Regions from separate parts of the Roseibium sp. LAB1 genome, predicted to be linked through region 1. Evidence: predicted binding sites of a transcription regulator. Region 1 holds the regulator's gene; each other region holds the start of a gene.

What was found. The regulator PhoB, encoded in region 1, activates phosphate uptake and scavenging genes when phosphate is short. The targets are predictions, from matches to a motif close to TGTCATNNANCTGTCAT.
Region 2: the regulator PhoB is predicted to act here: its motif matches at 3,125-3,141, upstream of ACYQ54_RS02370 (alpha-D-ribose 1-methylphosphonate 5-triphosphate diphosphatase).
Region 3: the regulator PhoB is predicted to act here: its motif matches at 2,811-2,827, upstream of phnC (phosphonate ABC transporter ATP-binding protein).
Region 4: the regulator PhoB is predicted to act here: its motif matches at 2,732-2,748, upstream of ACYQ54_RS22735 (glycerophosphodiester phosphodiesterase family protein).

The regions. Positions count from the first base shown of each region.
Region 1 is NZ_BAAGIB010000002.1:813,742-819,482, reverse strand. Features, by position in the region: gene pstA (phosphate ABC transporter permease PstA) at 1-101, shown strand, start outside; gene pstB (phosphate ABC transporter ATP-binding protein PstB) at 113-910, shown strand; gene phoU (phosphate signaling complex protein PhoU) at 942-1,637, shown strand; gene phoB (phosphate regulon transcriptional regulator PhoB) at 1,718-2,419, shown strand; gene ACYQ54_RS13675 (GcrA family cell cycle regulator) at 2,661-3,197, opposite strand; gene ACYQ54_RS13670 (acetylornithine transaminase) at 3,638-4,834, shown strand; gene argF (ornithine carbamoyltransferase) at 4,834-5,741, shown strand, end outside.
Region 2 is NZ_BAAGIB010000001.1:494,435-500,175, reverse strand. Features, by position in the region: gene ACYQ54_RS02390 (bifunctional diguanylate cyclase/phosphodiesterase) at 1-859, opposite strand, end outside; gene radC (RadC family protein) at 1,032-1,745, opposite strand; gene map (type I methionyl aminopeptidase) at 1,813-2,643, opposite strand; tRNA gene ACYQ54_RS02375 (tRNA-Leu) at 2,864-2,949, shown strand; gene ACYQ54_RS02370 (alpha-D-ribose 1-methylphosphonate 5-triphosphate diphosphatase) at 3,313-4,488, shown strand; gene ACYQ54_RS02365 (GIY-YIG nuclease family protein) at 4,832-5,101, shown strand; gene phnE (phosphonate ABC transporter, permease protein PhnE) at 5,352-5,741, opposite strand, start outside.
Region 3 is NZ_BAAGIB010000001.1:488,055-493,795, reverse strand. Features, by position in the region: gene phnE (phosphonate ABC transporter, permease protein PhnE) at 1-746, opposite strand, end outside; gene phnD (phosphonate ABC transporter substrate-binding protein) at 926-1,837, opposite strand; gene phnC (phosphonate ABC transporter ATP-binding protein) at 1,927-2,748, opposite strand; gene ACYQ54_RS02340 (hypothetical protein) at 3,046-3,291, shown strand; gene ACYQ54_RS02335 (hypothetical protein) at 3,422-3,751, shown strand; gene ACYQ54_RS02330 (osmoprotectant NAGGN system M42 family peptidase) at 3,796-4,968, opposite strand; gene ngg (N-acetylglutaminylglutamine synthetase) at 4,965-5,741, opposite strand, start outside.
Region 4 is NZ_BAAGIB010000004.1:289,620-295,360, forward strand. Features, by position in the region: gene ACYQ54_RS22725 (FecR domain-containing protein) at 1-231, opposite strand, end outside; gene ACYQ54_RS22730 (FecR domain-containing protein) at 584-1,648, opposite strand; gene ACYQ54_RS22735 (glycerophosphodiester phosphodiesterase family protein) at 1,998-2,717, opposite strand; gene ACYQ54_RS22740 (YceI family protein) at 3,142-3,726, shown strand; gene ACYQ54_RS22745 (cytochrome b) at 3,779-4,363, shown strand; gene ACYQ54_RS22750 (YceI family protein) at 4,387-4,944, shown strand; gene ACYQ54_RS22755 (fumarate hydratase) at 5,095-5,741, shown strand, end outside.

The DNA.
Region 1 (5,741 bases):
ATGAGCGCGCATGGGGCGGGATCATCGTGCTGCTGGTCTTCCTCATGACCATGAACATTATCGCGATCATCCTGCGCCGCAGGTTTGAGCGCCGCTGGTAAGGATTGCTCCGATGAACGAGATGCCGAATTTTGAACAGGCGAAAACCATGACCGAAAGCAAAATTTCCGCGAACAAGGTGCAGGTCTATTATGGCGATACCCACGCCATCAAGGACGTGGACATTGAAATCCAGCCGCGCTCCGTAACGGCCTTCATCGGCCCGTCCGGATGTGGCAAGTCGACCTTCCTGCGCACGCTCAATCGCATGAACGACACCATCGACATCTGCCGTGTCGAAGGCTCGATCAAGATCGATGGCGAGAATATCTACGATCCCAAGGTCGATCCGGTGCAGCTGCGCGCAAAGGTCGGCATGGTGTTCCAGAAGCCGAACCCGTTTCCGAAGTCGATCTACGACAACATCGCCTACGGTCCGCGGATCCACGGCCTGTCCCGCAGCAAGGCCGAGCTGGATGAAATCGTAGCGTCCAGCCTGCAGAAGGCCGGCCTTTGGGAAGAAGTGAAAAACCGTCTGGACGAGCCGGGCACCGGCATGTCGGGCGGACAGCAGCAGCGTCTTTGCATCGCCCGTGCGATTGCCGTGAGCCCGGAAGTGATCCTGATGGACGAACCGTGCTCGGCGCTTGACCCCATCGCGACGGCGAAGGTGGAAGAGCTGATCGACGAACTGCGTGAAAACTTCACCATCGTGATCGTGACCCACTCGATGCAGCAGGCTGCCCGTGTGTCTCAGCGTACCGCGTTCTTCCACCTTGGTGTTCTGGTGGAGGAAGGTCTGACGGAGGACATCTTTACCAACCCGAAGGACAAGCGTACGCAGGACTACATTACGGGCCGCTTTGGCTAAGCATTTTTTAGGTTTCTGAAGGGGACACAGGATGTCTGAACATACAGTCACGGCTTACGATGACGAACTGACGGCCATGGCCGGCAAGGTCGCAGAAATGGGCGGTATTGCCGAGAAAGCTTTCGCCGATGCGGTCTCTGCGCTGGTGTCGCAGGATCTGGAGCTTGCCAAGGCGACGATCAAGGGCGACGTCCGTCTGGACAGTCTTTACAACGAACTTGAAGTGAAGCTGATCGAGCTGATCGTCCGCCGCCAGCCGATGGGGCAGGACCTGCGCGAAATCACCGCTGCCACGCGCATTGCCAACGACCTGGAACGTGTCGGCGATCTTGCCAAGAACGTGGCAAAGCGGGTGATCGCCATCGACAGCGACCTGCAGAACAAGAAGCTCGCGATCGGTGTCGAACACATGACCGAGCTGGCATTGTCCCAGCTCAAGCAGGTCCTGGATGCCTACGCCCGCAAGGATGCGGAAGCCGCGCGCAGGGTTCAGGAAGCCGATGCCGAGGTCGATGCGATCTATACGTCCATCTTCCGCGAACTCCTGACCTACATGATGGAAGATCCGCGCGTCATCACCCAGTGCGTCCACCTGCTGTTCTGCGCCAAGAACATCGAGCGCATCGGCGACCACGCGACCAACATCGCCGAGAACGTCTATTACATGGTCACTGGCGAACGTCTGCCGGAAGACCGGGCAAAGGTAGACGAAACAGGCGCGGTCTGACCGCTCACGTTCGACGGATTTGCAAAAAAGTCTAAACGGCCGGCGCTCGGGCGCCGGTTGCGGTAATTGGAGCGAGATGTATGCCGAAGGTGCTCATCGTTGAAGACGAAGAACCGCTCAGCCTTCTTTTGAGATACAATTTGGAAGCGGAAGGGTACTCGGTCGAGTCCTGTGTCCGGGGTGACGAGGCGGAAATCCGCCTGCGGGAAAGCCTGCCGGATCTGTTGTTGCTCGACTGGATGCTGCCGGGCCTGTCCGGAATTGAACTGTGTCGCCGTCTCAGGGCGCGCGAGGATACCGAACGCCTGCCGGTCATCATGCTGACGGCGCGCGGCGAGGAAGCGGAGCGTATCCGTGGCCTGTCGACCGGTGCCGATGATTATGTGGTCAAGCCTTTCTCGGTGCCCGAACTGATGGCCCGTGTGCGCGCCATCCTGCGGCGGGCGAGCCCGGAAGTGGTGTCCACCATGCTGCGATCCGGGGATATCGAACTGGATCGCGAAACCCACCGGGTTCGCCGCAGCGCCAAGGAAATCCACCTGGGGCCGACCGAATTCCGCCTTCTGGAGTTCCTGATGACGTCGCCCGGCCGTGTCTTTTCCCGCGAGCAACTGCTCGATGGGGTCTGGGGCCATGACGTCTATGTGGACGAACGCACTGTCGACGTGCACGTCGGCCGGTTGCGCAAGGCTTTGAACAAGGGCAAGGCGAAGGACCCGATCCGTACCGTTCGCGGCGCCGGTTATGCTTTCAACGACCAGTTCACTTCAGCAACCGCCTGAGCACCTAATGCGGAATAAGCAATAAGGAGCCCGCTTTCGAGCGGGCTTTTTGCGCTTCAGGATGTTTGCCTTTTGGCGAGCCGACGGTGCGTTAGAGAATTGACCAAGAGCCTTGTCATCTCAGGATGAGATCCGGCATTGATGCCGCTGGAAGGGCTGTGCAACCCTCCGTGTGAAAGCCTAAACAAAAAAACCCGCCAGAACGGCGGGCTTTTCATGAGCTGGGTTTGCCTGGAGGCTATCAGCCTGCCTGGGCCATCGTCTTGCGATCGCGTCGACGGTCGGCGACCGGCTGATAGGCAATCTTGCAGTGATGGACACAATAGGGGACGCCGGCGTCGGACTGGCGGCCGCAGAAATAGAAGTCGTCGGTTGCCGGATCGCCAATCGGCCATTTGCAGGTCCGCTCGGTCAGCGTCAGGATTGTGGCCCGTTGCGAGATCGGCACCAGTTCGGCAATCGGTTCCACGCGCGGCTTGGCTTCCACCACAGGCGCCGGCGAAATGTCGGCTTTCAGGGCCGTTGCGCCAATTGACTGAGGATGAGACGTGACAGGTTTCTTCGGCGCGGCACCCGTCGCAGGCGCGGCCGAGCGCGGCCGGCGAGGCTTCGCGCTTGACGAAGTGGACTTGGCACGGCCGGACAAACCAAGACGGTGCACCTTGCCGATCACGGCGTTACGGGTGACGCCACCCAGTTCGCCTGCAATCTGGCTCGCGCTCAAGCCGTCGCCCCAAAGCTTTTTGAGAAGCTCAACCCGTTCGTTTGTCCAACTCATCGCCGCACCCTTTAGTTCGACCGACCTGCGGCCATTAACCCCGTGTTAAGCATGCACATGCACGCCTAATGCTGGCAGATCTAGTGCCTCTTGTTGATTTGCCTCACGAGATCTCGTGTCTGATTGCTGAGAGGTTACAATAACGTTAATTTGTCAGGCAACCGCCGGACCCAAACCAGTTGGGGATGAAACGACTTTTCCCCAATTATGGCGAGGTCATTGAGAATTTTACGAAATCTGCCTTCCGTGACATCTGAAATGTGTTGTGCGGCATTTCCATTGACAGCGCATGGTACCGGCAGTGTATAAGAAAGCCGCTACGTGCCGCCTCATCGGGGCGGCACGTTGCGTTTTGGCCCTTCGGCATCTTTTCAAGGTGACGGCCCGGCGTCGAGGCGACGCTGGGACAGCAAGGGCGTTTAAGGGAGACAAACGAGGTTATGTCCGCGACTGCACTATTCGGAAATTACGCAAGATCGAACCTGTCTTTCGATCATGGGGAAGGTGTCTGGCTGGTAACGACTGACGGCCGACGATTCCTCGATTGCGGTTCCGGCATCGCGGTCAACGCACTCGGTCATGCCCATCCGCATCTGGTCAAGGCATTGCAGGATCAGGCCGCCAAGCTATGGCATACGTCCAACCTGCACCAGATCCCCGATGGCGAGCGGCTGGCGCAGCGCCTGTGCGCGGCTACCTTCGCCGACAAGGTGCTGTTCGTGAATTCCGGCGCCGAGGCGATGGAAGCCGCGATCAAATGCGCGCGCCGCTATCATTATGACAATGGCAATCCCGAACGGTTCCACATCGTTACCTTCGAAGGCGCCTTCCATGGCCGGACCATCGCGACCATCGCGGCTGGCGGCCAGGCAAAATATCTTGAGGGTTTCGGTCCGAAGGCTCCCGGTTTCGACCAGGTGCCGGCTGGTGATCTGGACGCGTTGAAAGACGCCGTCGGCCCTCATACGGCGGCCATCGCCATCGAACCCGTTCAGGGCGAGGGCGGTATTCGTGAGATCCCGGCCGACTTCCTGCGCGCGCTGCGCAAGATCTGCGACGACAACGGCATTCTGCTGATCTTCGACGAGATCCAGACCGGCGTCGGACGGACCGGCAAGCTGTTCGCTCACCAGTGGGCGGGCGTTGAGCCGGACCTGATGGCGATTGCCAAGGGGATCGGCGGCGGTTTCCCGATGGGCGCATGCCTTGCAACCGAGGAAACGGCGGCAGCCCTTTCTCCCGGAACGCATGGCACCACTTTTGGCGGCAATCCGCTGGCAATGGCGGTTGGCAATGCGGTGCTGGACGTGGTGCTGGAAGACGGTTTCCTGGAAAGCGTGCGGCAGAAGGGGCTGAGTTTCAAGCAGAAGCTGGCCGGGCTCGTGGACAGCCATCCGGACGTGCTGGCGGAAGTGCGCGGCAATGGCCTGATGCTCGGTCTGAAATGCGTGGTGCCGGTAGCCGATTACGTTCTTGCGGCCCGTGAAGCGGGTCTCTTGGCAGTGCCTGCCGGCGATAACGTGGTGCGCATCATGCCGCCACTGACCATGAGCGAAGATGAAATTTCCACTGCCGTCGAGCGCCTGGATCAGGCAGCTGTTGCGGTGGAAGCTAAATTGGCGGAAGGAGCGGCCTGATGACCGCAAACGGAACCTACCGGAACTTTCTGGATCTGACGGACTTCGAAGGCGACGAACTGCGCGCCATCCTGGACACCAGCCGGAAGATCAAGTCGAGCCGAAATGGTGTGCACCGGGGCCAGGGCCCGCTGGCTGGCAAGGTGCTGGCCATGATCTTCGAACAGCCGTCGACCCGCACGCGCATTTCCTTCGATGTCGGCATGCGCGAGCTTGGCGGCGAGACCCTGATGCTGACCGGTGCTGAAATGCAGCTCGGCCGCGGCGAAACCATTGCCGATACGGCACGGGTTCTGTCCCGTTTCGTCGACGCGATCATGATCCGTATTCTCGATCACAACGAACTGCGCGAACTTGCGGAAAATGCCACGGTGCCGGTGATCAACGGTCTGACCAAAGTCTCGCATCCTTGCCAGATCATGGCTGACCTGTTGACCTTCGAAGAGCATCGCGGCTCGATCAAGGGCAAGAGCGTCGCCTGGACAGGCGACAGCAACAACGTGCTTGCCTCCTGGATCCATGCCGCACCACGCCTCGACTTCGAACTGCGCATCGCGACGCCGAGTGAACTGGCGCCGCCGATGGACCTGATCGAGACCGCTCGCGCCAAGGGTGGTTCCATTCAGGTCACGACGGACCCATATGAGGCGGTCAAGGGGACCGACTGTGTCGTTACCGACTGTTGGGTGTCCATGGGCGATGACGACGCGGAATCGCGTCACAATCTCCTCAGTGCCTATCAGGTGAACAAGCGCCTGATGGCTGAGGCAAACCAGGACGCCCTGTTCATGCATTGCCTGCCGGCCCACCGGGGTGAGGAAGTCACTTCGGACGTCATGGACGGTCCCAACTCCGTTGTGTTTGACGAAGCCGAAAACCGGCTCCATGCCCAGAAGGGCATTCTGGC
Region 2 (5,741 bases), on a different contig from region 1:
AGGCGGCTAGCGCCAGAAACGGATTGATCCGTCGTATCATCTGGGTACCGGGCTCGGTCGTCTGCCAGGCAATCAGGCCGACATCCTGTCCAAGTGGCGACCTGAGCAGATAGCGGCCGACACCCTCGCGAACGGTCTGGTTGTTGGCCAGAACAAATCCGTCAAGACGCGACATTTCCGAGATTTCCGCCAGTTTCTCCCCGCGCAAGGGCACCATGCTGACCAGTACAGCGGGCGGAAACCGTACCCGGGAGATCGACTGGATCTGCGGCATGACGGCGGCTGCACTGAAGAGATAAGGTTCACCAGCCAGAGAGATGACGCCGGTTTCGGCAATCGACCGGCGGGCATCGCTGCTTTGCGGCACGAAGCTGTAAAGACCGGACGGCGTGCGGCGGAAGGAAATGATGTAGCGGGCGCGAACCTTGGCAATTGCGGGCTTGAGTTCCTGGAACAGCTCCTGCGTCATCCACTTGTTGGTGTGGTTCTGCGCATAGACTGTCTGAACATCATAGTCGCGGTTGATCAGGATCGACTTGGTGAAGCCGTGGTTCTGGAACAACCAATGCATCAGGTTGTTGTAGATCCAGCCTTCATCGGGGTTGATCTGGTTCACCCGGTGATAGGCTTCGTCCCAGATCACGACGCCGTTCTGCTGCTTGACCATATAATTCTGGGTCAGTTGCAGGGCGCCGGCAATGAGCTTGTTCTGGGATTCAACAGCGGTTTCGTCTGACAGACGGGCAGACCAGTGCAGCAGGCCAAAGATACCGAACACGGATATCATGACGATAACAACCATCGGAATGATGATCGCGTTTGCTATCTGGCCGCCGGAGTTTTTAGACGAATTGTACATATACGAGCCCGGTTACTTTGGGCCGAGTATTGTCGATCTGGGTTAAGGAATGCCCCAAATTCTAAGTAAATTAAGGGTAAAGTCTCAGGAGGGCGGATCCGGTTTTGCAAGCAGCCTGAAAGATCTTTGCTGCGCAGGCCCGTAACCTGTGCCTATCCTTTGTTCCGGCGGGTCAGATCAGTTGCAAGCTGCGGAAGCTGACATTGGTTCGCAGACCGACGATGATGTGGTCATGAACCTCGATACCAAGCGGACCAGCGATATCAACGATTTTACTGGTCATCTGTATGTCGGCGCGGGACGGGGTCGGATCACCCGACGGGTGGTTGTGCACCAGGATCAGCGCAGTGGCTGAAAGCTCCAGGGCGCGCCGGATCACTTCACGCGGATAGACAGGTGTGTGATCGACGGTTCCCGTCTGCTGAACCTCGTCCGCGATGAGGGCATTTTTCTTGTCGAGAAACAGGACCCTGAACTGCTCGACGGGAGCAAGCCCCATGGACACCTGAAGGTAGTCCATGACTTTCTGCCAGCTGTCGAGAACCTGCCGTTTTTCCAGGCCGGCCTTGTGAAAACGGATCACGGACGCATGCACGGCCTGAAGTGCGTCAATGCTGATGTCCGAGAGACCCGGAATTTCCTTCAGCCGTTCCCTGGGCGCGGCCAGGACGGCCGGAAAGGACCCGAAGCGCTGCAACAGCGCCTTGGCGATCGGCTTGGTGTCCTGACGGGGCAGGGCGGAAAATAACAGAAATTCCAGAAGCTCATAATCGGCGAGCCCCTGCTCGCCCGATTTACGAAACCGTTCCCGCAGCCTTTGGCGGTGTCCCTTGTGGTCGCCACCGGTTGAGGCCGGTGTTTCACTGGCGGAAATCGTCTCTTTCATGAGCTCCTGCGTCAGCTGCTGTCAGATGACGGCACATCGCCAATAATCCGGGTTTCTGGCAGGATCGTCAGTCCGTTTGCAGGCCCGGCTTGTGAATGCCTTTGGGGGAGGTAGTGAAGATCTGGCAGCCTTCAGGCGTAATGCCGATGGAATGTTCGAACTGTGCGGACAGGGACCTGTCCCTTGTGACGGCGGTCCAGCCATCGCTGAGAACCTTCACGTGCGGGCGGCCCAGATTGACCATCGGTTCGATGGTAAAGATCATGCCCGGCTTCAGTTCAACGCCTTCGCCAGGACGCCCGTAATGCAGGATGTTGGGGGTATCGTGGAACAGCAGGCCAAGGCCGTGGCCGCAGAAGTCGCGCACCACCGAGCAGCGTTCCGCCTCGACAAACGTCTGGATGGCGGCGCCGATGTCGCCCGTGGTGTTGCCGGGCTTGGCCGCCTCGATACCGCGCATCAGCGATTCATAGGTCACATCGATCAGACGCTCTGCGGCACGCTTCAACTGGCCGACCGGGTACATCCGGCTCGAGTCGCCGTGCCACCCGTCCAGAATGAAGGTGACGTCGATGTTGACGATGTCGCCCTCGCGCAGAGCCTTGTCGTTGGGAATACCGTGACAGACAACGTGGTTGATCGACGTGCAGGAGGACTTGGTGTAGCCGCGATAGTTCAGCGTTGCCGGAATGGCGTTGTGATCCATGCCATACTGGTAGACGAAGTCGTCGATTTCCTGGGTTGTGGTGCCCGGTTTGACGATGTCGGCCAACTCGTCCAGACAGGCTGCAGTCAGCTGTCCTGCGCGCATCATGCCTTCAAAATCCTCAGGACCGTACAAACGTACCTGACCCGTGTTTTTCAAAGGGGCTTCCGAAGCGTCGATATAGCTGACCATGGGGTTTACCGTGTCTCACAATTATCCGGTGCCATTGTAAGCCGACACGGCCCTTTTCGGCACCAATTATCCGTTACCTGTTCACATACCGTCCAAAGCGCTCAATTTCCAGCTTCTGTTCCAGCAAAATCAGGCTGACGTGGAAACTTCCTGCTTGCCCGGTGAAAAGCTGCAGTGCCTTCTTGCGCTTTTCCGGCAGGAGAGCTAGGGGAAGGGAAAAGCGGGCGTGGTGGAATTGGTAGACACAAGGGACTTAAAATCCCTCGGCCCTAGGCTGTACGGGTTCGAGTCCCGTCGCCCGCACCATACGTTGTTGCGCTATTGGCCTTCGGCCTGCTTGAGCGCGATCCGGTTCCAGATTACGCTTCTCACCCGCTGCTCTGATCTTGACCTCTTGCCTTTCCGGCTGGTTGAGCGCAAGTTTTGTGTCCAACCCAGATTTTCCATCCCTTCGCCTGCAGCCCGCAGATTTTTTCCGGATTGTCATGGATCCGTTGAACCACTGTCACAAATTGCGCGCGAAAGAGCGTTAGATCATCGGTCGTTCAACCGGACTCAGATTTGTTTCCGGGCCCAGTTCGCTCCCGGTTCCGCGGAGCTGTCTTTCTTTGCGGTCCGCTTCCGGACCATCCTTGAATTCGCTTGCCCCGTTCGCCGGAAGGAGTTTCCATGACTTATGCCGACAATCGCGTGCCCTCCGGCAGCGCTCTGACTGTTCTGAAAAACGCCCGGCTCGTGCTCGCGGATGAAGTCGTCAGCGGTCACATTGCCTTTTCCGATAAAGGGATCGTCTCGGTTGATCAGGGCAACGGGCCGCAGACCGGGTTCGATCTCGACGGTGATTACCTGCTGCCGGGGCTGGTCGACATTCACACCGACCATTTCGAAAAACATGTCTTTCCGCGCGCTCATGTGCGCTGGGATCCGCTGCGGGCGGCGATGGCTCATGATGCCCAGATCATCGGCAGCGGCATCACCACCGTATTCGACAGCCTGTGCGTTGGCGCGACGATCAAGAACCCTGAGCGCCGCGAAATCCTGGCTCCGATGATCGACGCCCTGGAAACGCTTCAGGCTGGGGGCATGCTGAAATCGGAACATCTGGTGCACCTGCGCTGCGAGATCACCGATGGCGAGACGCCTCGCCTGACCGAGGAAAACATCGGCAAGGACATCGTGCGCATGGTGTCGGTGATGGAACATCTGCCGGGCCGGCGCCAGAGCAAGGACGTTGAAGCCTATATCCACCGGCGCATGGCCGACACGGGCGAAACGCGCGCCGTTGCCGAGCGGGAAACGCAGGCGCTCCTGAATTTTTCAGACGAGATCAGCTCGAAGGTTCGTCCGGCGGTGGTCGCGCTGGCACATGCGCACAAACTGCCGCTGCTCAGTCACGACGATACGGAACTTGAGCATATCGACGAGGCACTTGGGGAAGGCATCAGCGTTTCGGAATTTCCCTGCACACTGGAGGCAGCCCGCAAGGCCAAGCGCCATGCCATGCATGTCGTTGGCGGTGCGCCCAACGTCATTCGCGGCGGGTCCCAGTCAGGCAATATCGCCGTCAGCGATCTGCTCGCCGAAGACCTGGTCGACATTCTGGCGTCGGACTACGTCCCGCGCTCACTGCTCGACTGCGCCTTCCTCGTCGGGCTGGGAGAGGCGTTTCAAGCCGACCTGCCGGCAGCTATCCGGATGGTCTCGAAAACCCCGGCCGAAGTTGCAGGGTTGTCGGACAGAGGCGAGATCGCACAGGGCAAACGCGCCGACCTGCTTCATGTCGGCGTCCTCAACGGACATCCCTTCATCAAGCAGGCCTGGCGGAACGGGCAGCGGGTGCTTTGATCGTTCAACGCTGCTGCGCGTTTCTTGCATGTTTTCGAGACTGATTGCGTGGTGAGGTCTCGGCATGGATGCCATGGTCGAGCCATGGCATGACGGATGGGGTGAGGTGTCGAATGTCCTCATCCAAGGCCTGTTTTCTGATCAGCTAAGGCGGATTCGGATATGTTGACTTTCCTGTCGACATAGATCGCGAAATGAGGCCGCAGAACGGATGCTGCTCACAGGCATGGGCATGACGGTAGGTTGAAGTGTTTTGTTCTAAAAAACTCCCGTCGTCATTGCAGGGCTTGACCCTGCAATCCATGCTGCTTCCTATCCGTATGTGAGGCGGTTTTGGGTTTACATGCTTGCCAGTCGCAAGAACGGGACGCTCTATACAGGCGTAACCAACGACTTGGCACGGCGTATTCATGAGCATGAAACGGGACAAGGATCGAAGTTTGCCGCCCGCTATGGTGTCGTTCGGCTCGTCTGGTATGAGGAACACCCCACCGCTCCGCAAGCAATTGCCCGCGAAAAGGCTATTAAGTCGTGGCCGCGCAAATGGAAGATTGATCTGATACAGCAGGAAAATCAGGATTGGTTCGATCTCAAGCGGTTCCTGAATTCCTGATGACTTTTCGACAGACGCCGATTTGACGAGAAGTCTTGGCCTGGATTGCAGGGTCAAGCCCTGCAATGACGGACTAGGAGTTCCACAGGTCTAATATTCCTAGTCCGCCGTCATGCCATGGCATCCATGCCAATGCCGGTACCCACGAGCTGACGCTGTTCGTCTTATGAGAAGTTTGCCGCGCACTAACACAAAGTTGCGTAGTGGCAATGCCGATCATGGATAATCTCGGCGCTCCCCCAAGTGAAAATCACGTCCGCCCTGGTTCCACGCCAATGATCCGCCGCCGCAGGAAGCCGGAGAAACCGTCGATCAGGTAGACCATGAAGATGATCAGGAAAATGATCGTCCAGGCTTCCGGCCAGCGATAGGCATGGATGCGGTCGGCAAGGAGGAAGCCGATGCCGCCGGCGCCGACGATGCCGAGAATGGTGCCGCTGCGCGTATTGGATTCGAAATTGTAGAGAATGATCGACAGGATCACTGGAAGGGCCTGCGGAAGGACGGCGAAGCGGATTGTCTGCAGGGTGCCGCCACCGGAGGCGCGTACGCCCTCGGCTGGCTTTTGGGAGGTGTTCTCGATGGCTTCCGAAAAGAGTTTCGAGAATGTACCGATTTCCGACACTGCGATTGCCAGAAT
Region 3 (5,741 bases), on a different contig from region 1:
AAGCCGATGATGGAAGAGGAACGGACGTTGATCTCGAACCGCAGCAGCGTGTAGCTGATGATGTTCGGGACAACCTGGGGCACGACGCCGTAGCGGATCTGGTCGAACCACGATCCGCCCGAGGCCCTGATGCCTTCCAGCGGGCGCATGTCGGCATTCTCGTTGGCTTCGGAATAAAGCTTGCCGAGGGCTCCGGTGGCGTGAAGGCCGATGGCGAGAACACCGGCCAGAGGACCGACGCCGAAACAAAATACGAAGATGAGCGCCCAGACCAGATCCGGAACCGTTCGGATGATTTCCAGGAACCGCCGCGTGACGTTCAGCACAAGTGTGTTGGGGGACAGGTTCCGTGACGCCGGGAAGCTGAGCAGAAACGCACCGACGATGCCAAGCAGCGTTGCCATATAGGCGATCAGGATCGTTTCCAGAAGCAGCCAGAGCCAGACCTTCCAGCGCCAGAACCAGTCGGCAAGATCCGCCCCGAGTGTCTCTCGGTGAAGCTCCGGCAAGGTCTTGTGGAGATACTCTCCCAGCCGCGGCAGGCCTGCCCAGATCTTCCACATGGAAACGCGCTCGCCACCGGGAAGGGTGACGTCGGTCATGTCGAAGAAGCCGCCGATCCAAGCCGTGGCAAAGAAGCAGAGAGCAAAGAGCAGGGTCGTCACCAGGTTCAGCCGCAGGGCTGACCGGCGGGCGACGGCGTAGTCGCGTTCGAACTGTTTTAGGGCGGGGGTAAGGGCTGTCATGGCCACTGCCGTTGCTTGAACTTGGAATGAAGGTGCCGATGGATCGCCGCAGACGAAAGTCGGAAAGACACCGCCGCGCATTGCGACATGTTGCGGTGCGACGCGAAGCGGAACCTTGAAATACGGGCGGCGAGTTCTGAAACTGCCGCCCGTGACGTCAATCAGCGCTTACGTCAGCTTCAGCCGCCGCGACGCTGTTTCTTCAGCCAGTCGCGCATATCAACAATCCACTGGTATCGGTCGTGATCAACCTCGATCCAGCCTTCCTGCGTGCTGTCTTCACCACCGGTCATTTCGATGAAGGCCAGCGTGTCCTTTTCCGGGATCTCCATGAGGGCGGTGCGCATGGCGTCGATCAGGCCCTGTGGCAGGTTCGTGCGGGCGGCCAATGGGCCGGACGTGATTTCAGGCGATTTCCAAATGGTGCAGATCGAATCCTTTTCGATCATGCCCTTGGTGACCATGCGCTGAGGAATGCCGTCTTCCTCGTTGGTGATGTAAGTGGCGGCAGCGTCATACTGTTTGTTGTAGACGCCGAGCACACCGGTTTCGTGAGCACCGGAGAAAGGAATGGCACCGAAATAGGTTTTCGGCTCATAGCCCTGTTTGCTGAGGTTGAAGTAAGGCACGGCATAACCGGACGTGCTGTCCGGATCAGCAAAAGCCAGTGTCTTGCCCTTCAGGTCCTCAAGGGTCTTGTAGCCGCTGTCGCAACGCACGGCGACGACCGAGAAATATCCGGTGGAACCGTCCTTCTGCAGGCGGGAGACAAGCGGAACGACACCGCCGTTGGTTTCGGTGTAGGCGGCGGCATAGGAAGACGACCCGAAGAAGGCGAATTCGATCTGGTCGGCCGCCATGGCCTGGATCACGCCGTCATAGGATCCGGCGGTGAAGATTTCGACATCGACGCCGAGTTCGTTCTCCAGGTACTTTTCGAAAGGCGTGTAACGGGCGATCCGGTCCTTTTCGTTTTCACCGGACAGGATACCGAACTTGACTGTCTTGTACTGGTCCTTCCAGCTTGCCGCCAGGGCCGGGGAGGCTGCAAGCACGGCAACGGATACGGCTGCTGCAAAAATGGCCTTCATCTTAAGTCTCCTTAGGTGCCGGCTGGTCCGGCAGGTTGTGCGGCGCAAGCCGCTCCAGATCGCGAGAGCGTTCACGTGTTTCGCGAGGATCAGGTTCCGACCGCCTTCATCGGCGGCCTTGAAGAAGCTGTTGCAAGGGAGGTGGAGGTCACTGCCTCTTTGATGTCACCGGAAAGATCGTCGGTGCCGTAGATCTGACGAACCTTCTCGCTCGTCAGGGCGTCCGGTGTGCCATCGAACTGAACCCGTCCGTCCTTCATCGCGACAATCCGGTCGCAATAGGCGCGGGCGGTATCGAGCGTGTGCAGGTTGACCAGAACCGTCAGGCCGTCCGTCCGGTTGATTTCGCGCAAGGCGTCCATCACGCGGCTGGCATTGGCCGGATCGAGTGAAGCAATCGGTTCGTCGGCCAGCATGATGCGCGGGTTCTGCACCAGCGCCTTGGCGATGGCGACGCGCTGCTGCTGCCCGCCGGAAAGGGTTCCCGCTCTTTGCAGCGCCTGGGGCACAAGGTCCAGCCGGTCCAGGGCTTCGATAGCGCGGGCGCGGTCCTCGTCGGTAAAGGATCGCGTCATGGAGCGCAGGAACCCTGTGTGGGCGATGCGGCCAACCATGACATTGGTCAGCACATCCATGCGCTCGACGAGATTGAACTGCTGAAAGATCATGGCGCAGGACGCGCGCCAAAGCCGCAGATCGCGACCCTTCAGGGCCGTGATGTTCTGTCCCTCGTTGAGGATCGTCCCCCGGCTGGGGTCGGCCAGCCGGTTGATCATGCGCAGGAACGTGGACTTGCCGGCACCGGACCGGCCGATCACGCCGACCATCTGTCCCTTGGGGATGGCAAGGGAGACACTGTCCACCGCGGTCAGGTCTCCAAAGACTTTAGATAATTGCTCAATGACCAGCATCGGTCCCTCCGAAAAACGGAGAGCGAACTAGCAGACATGTGCCGAGATCAGATGTCTATACGATTATACTTTTATGAAGTTTTACGACAATGATGCAATTAAGATTTGCCGGAAAACAAATAAGCTCAAGATTTATTTGGCAGATATAAGATGAATGAACATTTTTGTTTGAGATTATGTTCTAAGCGGATGTTAATTTCGCAAAAATTACATATTACAGTCACGTTCAGCGGTGCCCATGCCGTTGGCTCCCTCTGCCTTGCCGGCCTTGTTTCGGTTGACTGAGGAGTTCCCGTCATGCGCTTTTTGAAATCCGGTGCACTTGCGGCTGCCGTTCTTGCCGTTTCCCTGTCTTCATCCCTGGCTGATACCTTCAAACTGGCCGTTGCCGATGTGGAAGGGCTGGAGCGGCTGCAGGTCGAATGGGGTCCGTTCAGGGACGCCCTTGAAAATGCCACGGACCACACTTCGAGCTCTTTCCGGTCACCAGTCGAACTGCGGCCGCAGAAGCCTTGCGTGCCAAACGCGTCGACTTCGTCGTGACCGACCAGACTGACTATATCGTGACCAACACGCGGACCGAAGCCCGCCTGCTGATTGGATGTGTCCGGCGCCGGGCGTCGCTGGCGTGATTGAAAGACTGCAAGGGCGGGGACAAGTCAGGGTTTCGGATATGGGCTGCGGCGATGGCCGTCACGTCCTGGCCTTCAACGTGATCTGTCACGGCGACCCGTCGAACGTTCGTACTGCCATCCCGGAAATTGCCCGGGTTCTGAAACCTGGCGGGATCTATCAGGGGACGATGCTGTTGAAGCGCAAAGCCAACTTAGGCATCGGGACGGAAGGTGCCGCCGACACGTGGATCCGGGATGGTGACGACGACAAGGATCACCCGCATTTCTGTTGCAGCGCGGGTGAGCTGGTGACGCTGTTCGACAGGTTTGAGCTCAGTTACCTGGAAGACAAGATGCGCCAGAAACCCGGATCGTGGCATTGCGCATGATCGCGGACCTCGACCGCTGACGACACGGGACGCGGCGGCGGGCGTTATTCGCCCGCCGGTTCCGGCAATGGTTCATCCGTTTCCGGATTGAGGGTCTGATCGGCGTCGGCAGTCGGCTGGCGCGTGAAGCCCTTAAGATCGGCAAATTCACGTGCATCGCGCTGGATTTCCACCGGACTAAGCGCGTAGCCGGTTGCCAATTCGGCAAGCGATCGCAGTGCATGCATATGGATGCGTTCATAGCCATGGCTTGCATCGACGCCGAAGGTGATCAGCGCCGTGCGCACATCCGCGCCCGCTTCGATGGCGGTTGCCGCATCCGAGCGGTAAAAACGGAAGACATCCTTCTGGAACTTGATGTCATTGTCCCGGCACAATTGAACCATCTTGCGAGTGAGATGATAGTCGAACGGCCCCGTCTGATCAGCCATGGCTATGGTGACGCCAAATTCGTCCGAGTTCTGGCCCGGGGCGGTGGTGCCGTTGTCGATGGCGACCAGCGACGCAATGTCCGGTGTCAGGATCGATTGAGCACCGTGGCCGGTTTCTTCCGCAATCGTGAACAGCCAGAACACGTCTACCGTCGGTTCTATGTCGGATTCCACCAGCGCCTTGATCGCCGACAGCATCACCGCGACCCCGGCCTTGTTGTCGAGGTGGCGTGAGACGATGAAGCCGTTTTCCAGGAACTCAGGCGCCGGGTCGATGGAGACGAAATCTCCGATGTCGATGCCGAGCCGCTTCAGGTCGTCTACCGACTTGGAATAGGCGTCGACGCGCAGTTCCACATAGGGCCAGCCGACCGGCAGTTCATCGACACCGTTGTTGTAGGTGTGACCAGAGGCCTTCAGCGGCAAAATGGTGCCGGTATAGGCACCGCTTTCGGAAAAGATCGTCGTGCGGGCGCCTTCTGCGAAACGGGCGGACCAGTGTCCAATGGGCACAAGCTCCAGCCGGCCATTGTCCTTCAGGGATTTTACCTGGGCACCGAGCGTGTCGAGATGCGAGACGAAGGCCCGGGCAGGCCGGCGTGATTTGCCCGACACTCTGGCCCGTACGCCGCCGCGGCGTGTAATCTCGTAAAAGACGCCGAGCGCTTCCAGTTCCTTGGAAACATGTCGAACGATCTCGTCCGTATAGCCGGTCGGGCTCGGGATTTTCAGCAGTTCGCCCAATCTGTCGTTCAAATAGGAAATATCGATATTCAGCAAGGTCATGTTACGGCCCGGTTCAAGGTCGTCCTGACGGGCTGGGGCACCGACAGGGGAAACAGAAAGTCCACGAAGCGCTCTGCGGTTGGCTGAGGTTCGTGGTTGGCGAGCCCCGGCCGCTCGTTCGCCTCGATAAAGCGGTACTCCGGTTGTCGCGGGTCTTTGACCATCAAGTCAATGCCCGTCACCGGAATTTCAATGGCCCGTGCCGCCTTGATCGCCGCTTCAATGAGGGCGTGGTGGGTTTCACCGGTCACATCGTGAATGGTGCCACCGGTGTGAAGATTGGCGGTGCGCCGGACCGGCAGGGTCTTGCCTTCCGGCAGGATATCTTCCAGCTGAAAGCCGTTCGCGCTGAGGCAACGCTGGACCTCGTCATCCACTTCGATTTTCGATTCTCCTCCCGTCGCCGCGGCCCGGCGTCGGGACTGTATTTCGATCAGCTCGCCGATCGTGGCCTTGCCGTTGCCGGTGACTTCCGCCGGCTTGCGCAGGGCGGTCGCAACCACCTTGTAGTCGATCACCACAAGTCGCAGGTCCTGACCGGTAACAAACTCCTCCACCAGCACGTCGTTGGAATAGGTTCGGGCAACATCGACGGCGGTCATCACGTCTTCAGTGGTTGTCAGACCGATGGCGATACCCTTGCCCTGTTCGCCGCGCGCAGGCTTGACCACGACCGAGCCGTGAAGGTCCAGAAACGCGGCGATCTCGTCGGCGGATCCAGCCAGGATCTGGTCAGGCACGCTGACACCGGCCCGTTCGACGATCCGGCGAGT
Region 4 (5,741 bases), on a different contig from region 1:
GCGGGCACCGGCCCGCGTGCCGAGGGTATAACCCTTTTCAAAGACCATTCCCTTTTTGACACGAAAGGCTTCCACACCGGGTGCAACGAAGTAAACGATGCCGGAAACGCGTTTGACGACCCAGTCCGAAGCCATTGCAGATGCCGGGTGCAAGATCAGAACTGCGAGCAAAAGAGTGCGCAGCAATGAAACCGCACCTTCCTTCACCAAACACGTACCGTCTTTTTTCATCTCGCTCTTCATCACGCTACAACCGTCATTCAACGACGTACGCCGCCCCATGGACAGACGAACAAATCCCCTGGTTTTTGTTTAACACTGCAGCGCTTAACCCAAAGTGAAGACAGTCGGTTAATATTATCAACGCTCGTTGTTATTTGCGATAAACCTAATTGACCAAGCAGAATCCATCTACGTAATCTTGCTAGATTCTGGCAACTACGTAGCTCGCACTTGTGCGCCATTCATCCAGCCGGAAGGATTGCTTGTCGTCTCTGTGTCTGGAGCCCCTGCAGCGGCGCTCCAGGCAATAATCTGAATACGAAATCTCACGTCTGAGGCCGATCGACTCCGGGATGGACCGTTACCGGCCTTTCCCTTTCCCGTTGCCACCGGAATTACCGTTACCATTCCCGCCGGAATTGCCGTTCCCATTTCCATTACCACCGGCATTCCCGTTGCCATTGCCACCGGAATTGCCGTTACCGCCGGAATTGTCATTACCACCCGAATTGCCGTTTCCGTTTCCGCCGGAATTTCCGTTGCCACCGGCATTGTTGTTGCCATTACCGGAATTGCCATTGCCTGAGTTGCCGTTGCCACGGGAATTGCCCTTGCCTTCGGATCGGGAATTAAAAGAATTCCCACGGCTTTTGTTATTGGCAGTTCTAGCTTCGTCCCTGGTTGCAGGCACGTTCTTCACGACACGCGTTTCAAATGCGGGCGCCCTTTTCGGTCCGGACCGAACTTCGGGCTTGGTCTTGCCGCTGACAGACAGTCCAACTCGGCGGGAAGGGCTGGTTGCCGCCGCCTGACCTGCACCAACATCGGCGCGGTCACCGGAGGCGAAGTCGTGAACACCGACGACGCCGCGGCCTACCTTGATGGACGCGGCCCTGTTACCCACGCGGACGCTGAACCGGGTGCCTTTGACAACAGCGGCCAGAAACGGGGTTTCCACCTTGAAGTGCCGATACCACCGGCGCTTAACGTCAACATCCACCTGACCACGATCCTGGTAAATTACCATCCGTTTGATCAGAACACCCTTGGGTTCAAGCGTGACGACAGAATTCGGTGAAACGACAAAAGTTTCTTCGCCCCGATTGATAACCACACGGCCACCACCGGTCTTCAGCTTCCAGCCCTTGCGGACCGTCATGCCGCGTTTGACAGCGAACGTTTCACCCGTCCGCGTTTGCACCATGACCCGCCCGCTGACCCGCTCGACAGACCAGTTCCACGGCGTAGCACCTGTTTCAACGCTTTGAGAAACGGCTTGTTGCGAAAACCAGAAGATCAGGAGAGCAGCAAGCAATAGTGATGCTGCCAGGCGGACCTGAACGTCCCGGAAGTGTCCAGCGTAGCCAGACTTTGCAGTAATACAAATGGCCTGACTGGAGCGATTTACGATCATTTTGCTGGACATAACAGCCCCCTCATGGCCCGATTTCGAACCTCGGCAAGCTATTCCGCCCCCGTTAACAAGACTTGAATTATATTTCGAAATCTTGCTGCTTCATACTTTTAGTAAAAATTGTTCTATTTTCTAACGTTTCTGAACTTTTCAAATATTAGATAAAATTTTAATATTAAAACTATTCAAGATTGTGTTTGTGAGCATTTGTGGAAACCCCTCAATCATAGATACCTGTGCTGCTGCGTCAAAACGACGGCACCTGTTTGAAAAATTTATTTTCAGACACTGCAATAAACTTGGTCTGGCGCCCGAAGGCGTCGGGCGATGTCAGGCTCTGCCCGAGATCATTTGCCTTACTTCAAGCAGGCGCCAACAGTTCCTTTTCCACCGCCTTGAAGATTTCGACCTGGTCGATGTTCATCTGCTCGACCCCGCACCGAACGGCTTTTTCGAATATCTCTCGCTCAGAGCCAGCATAGAACATTTGGGTAATCAACCCGGCCTGCTTCGCCTCGTTGATCAACTTTTCTTCAAGATCGTCTTCATGGAATTCCAGAATATGCGCACCCTGGGCGACAGCGCGTTCCACCGACCCAACATGGGCGAAGAGAACCATGCGTCTAAGGTCAGGTACCTTTGCGCGTGCTTCGGCGCGGATTGCCTGGTCGAAAGAAAAGGTCCAGGCATCGTTCAGCATGCCGCGGATAGCCAGCATATCCCGAATTTCAGCGGGATCGCCTTCCTTGATTTCAACATAAGTGCCGATACGGCCCTTACAGGTATCCAGAAATACGTCGAGCCTTGGGACACCTTCGCCCTTGAAAGCCTCCTTGAACCAGCTCCCGGCATCAAGACGGTCGATTTCATCGGACGTCATATCGGAAATACGTCCGGTACCATCGGTCGTCCGCTCAACAGTCGCGTCATGCATCACGTATAGGATGCCATCCTTCGACGGTCGCACATCCAACTCGACAACCTCTGCTCCCAGTGCAATGGCTCCTTCGAGAGAGGCGATCGTGTTTTCCGGAGCATGAAGACTGGCTCCGCGGTGGCACACAACGACGGCTTGTTTCACGTTTATGTCTCCTGTGTCTCCAGACTGTTGTCCGGAGCTTCGATGGGGCTAGCAGAACACCATTTGAAAGGGAAGTGCTGCAAACATGTGCCTGAATTTCTTGATGAAACGATGACACTGCAACTTCCATCGCAAATTCATGCACTTGCCCGTTTCAGCAACCGGTAATTGAAAGAACTCATCATTCGCCTCTGATCTGGAATTCTATCCCGATTCTCAATGGGTGCGGCATGACGGCCGGGCTACGTGTTTCACCTATTGAAATTTTATACAAGATCACGAAATCAACGAGGGACGGATCGAGCCCGTCATTGTTCAACATTTACGAACAGTCAGTCAAATTGCACCGCACAATTTTGTTCCTATGTTCCAGCCTGCAGCGTTCATGAGCGAACGCTTCTGGTAACATCTATGAGGTTTGATCATGATCCGTCTCGCAGCTTCTGCGCTTGCCCTTTCCCTCGTCGCGGGCACAGCCCTCGCCGAACCGGTTGCCTACGACTTCGACAAGTCCCACGCCAACCTGGCTTTCTCCTATAACCACCTTGGCTATTCCACGACCGAAGGCCGCTTTGGTGATTGGGAAGGCACGCTGCTGATCGACAAGGATACGCCTGCCAATTCCTCCATCGAATTCACGATCGACGTTGGCAGCCTCGACACCTTCTGGGCAGAGCGGAACGCACACTTCCTGAGCGCGGACTTCTTTGACGCCGAAAAGTTCCCGAAGGCGACCTTCAAGAGCACCAAGGTCGAAAAGACCGGTGACAACCAGCTTGAAGTGACAGGCGACCTGACCATCAAGGACATCACCAAGCCGGTGACCCTGACCGTTGACGTAACCGCACTTGGTGAGCATCCGATGGCCAAGAAAGAAGCAGCTGGCTTCGCCGTTTCCACCGTTCTGAAGCGGTCCGACTATGGAATGGACATGTATGCTCCCTATGTAGGAGACGAAGTCACCGTCACCTTCCATTCCGAAGCTCTCAAGGCTGACGCGACCAACTGATCTGACACCCGCGGAGGCCGGGTCGCCCGGCCTCCGTTTTGCAGGAGCTGCCATGCTGCGCAACACTTCAACCGGGTACGGACGGATCGCCATCGCATTTCACTGGACGATGGCCGTGCTGATCATCGGCATGCTTGGCCTCGGCCTTTACATGCACCAGCTTCCCCAGACCGACCAGGCAACCTTTGAATTGTACCAGTTGCACAAGTCGTTTGGCTTTGTCGTGCTGACCCTTGCGGTCCTGCGTCTTGCCTGGCGCCTTCTCAATCCTTCGCCGAAACTGCCCGAGAACATGCACCCGCTGGAAAAGGCTGGGGCGCATCTGGGTCATGTCGGGCTCTACGCCCTCCTGTTCGCGCTGCCCCTGACCGGCTGGTTCATGGTGTCAGCATCGCCTTGGGGCATTCCGACAATTCTGTTCAACACCTGGCCGGTTCCACATCTTCCGGTACCGGGGATGCTGGGCACCCAGGAACAGGCCGAAAGCTTCTTCAAGCTGCTGCATGAATATGGCGCTTATCTGCTGATCGCGCTGATTGTGGTTCATGTCGCCGCAGCTTTGAAACACCATTTCATCGCCCGCGACGCCACCTTGAAACGCATGATTTCAACGTCTCCGGCCAAGGCCGACAGCTGACAACACGAACTGGAAATCCGCAGATGACATTGAAGCATTTCACCTATGCCGTGGCAGTCCTGTCGGCAACCACATTCACTGCGCCGGCCTTTGCCGACACCTGGAAGGTCGATCCGGACAAGAGCAAGCTCGGTTTCGAGGTCAAACAGGGCGGGAGTACACTGACGGGTGTCTTCGCGTCCTGGGAAGCAGACATCGAATTCGACCCGGCCTCTCCCGAGACCGCAAAGATCAGCGCCGACATCAAACCGATGAGCGCCACGACCGGCAATGCGCAGTTCGATGGAACCCTGCCGGGCAAGGACTGGTTCAACGCAGGCGACTTTCCGACTGCTGAATTCAAGTCCGACTCGGTCGAACTTGTCGAAGGCAACAGCTACCGGGCTGAAGGAACGCTCTCCATCAAAGGCATTTCCCAGCCGGTCGAGATGGATTTCACGCTCGACATCGCCGGCGACACAGCAACTGCCAAGGGCACGGCAATCGTCAACCGGCTGGATTATCAGCTCGGTAGCGGCGTTGGCACCGACACTGTCGGAGACATTGTCACGGTGACCCTGGACCTCACGGCGATCCGCTGACAGCCTACCGGCATTCAGGACTTCCGGCTCCGACCATTTGATCAGGCTGCGGTACTTGGCGTCCGCAGCCTTTTTGCCGTATGAGAACAGCACTCAACGTTCCAGCGCTTCCGGATGAAAAGGGAAGCAGCCAGATCAGGAAAGCCTCCTATGAACGCTCCGCTCACACCTCCTGCCTATCAGCACAGCGCTCTTTTTCCCCAGGGAGAAGACAAGACACCGTACCGGAAACTGACTTCGGACCACGTCAAGACAGCCGAGTTCAACGGCGAAGAGGTGCTGGTCGTAGAAGCTGAAGGCCTTCGGCTGCTTGCCGAAGAGGCTTTCAAGGACATCAACCATTTCCTGCGACCCGGTCACCTGGAACAGCTGAAGAAGATCCTCGACGATCCGGAAGCTACGGAGAACGACAAATTCGTCGCATTCGATCTTCTCAAGAATGCGAACATCGCCTCGCATGGCGTTCTGCCGATGTGCCAGGACACGGGCACCGCGATCATCATGGGCAAGAAGGGTCGCAGGGTCTGGACCGACGGTTCCGACGAGGCCGCGCTCGGCGAAGGCTCCCGTGACGCCTACTTCAAGAAGAACCTGCGTTATTCTCAGCTCGCGCCGATTTCCATGTTCGAGGAAAAGAACACCAGCAACAACATGCCGGCACAGATCGAGCTCTATGCCGAAGGTGAAGATGCCTACAAGTTCCTGTTCATGGCAAAGGGCGGCGGTTCGGCAAACAAGACCTTCCTGTTCCAGGGCACGCCCTCGCTGCTGACCCACGATCGGCTGGTGGAATTCCT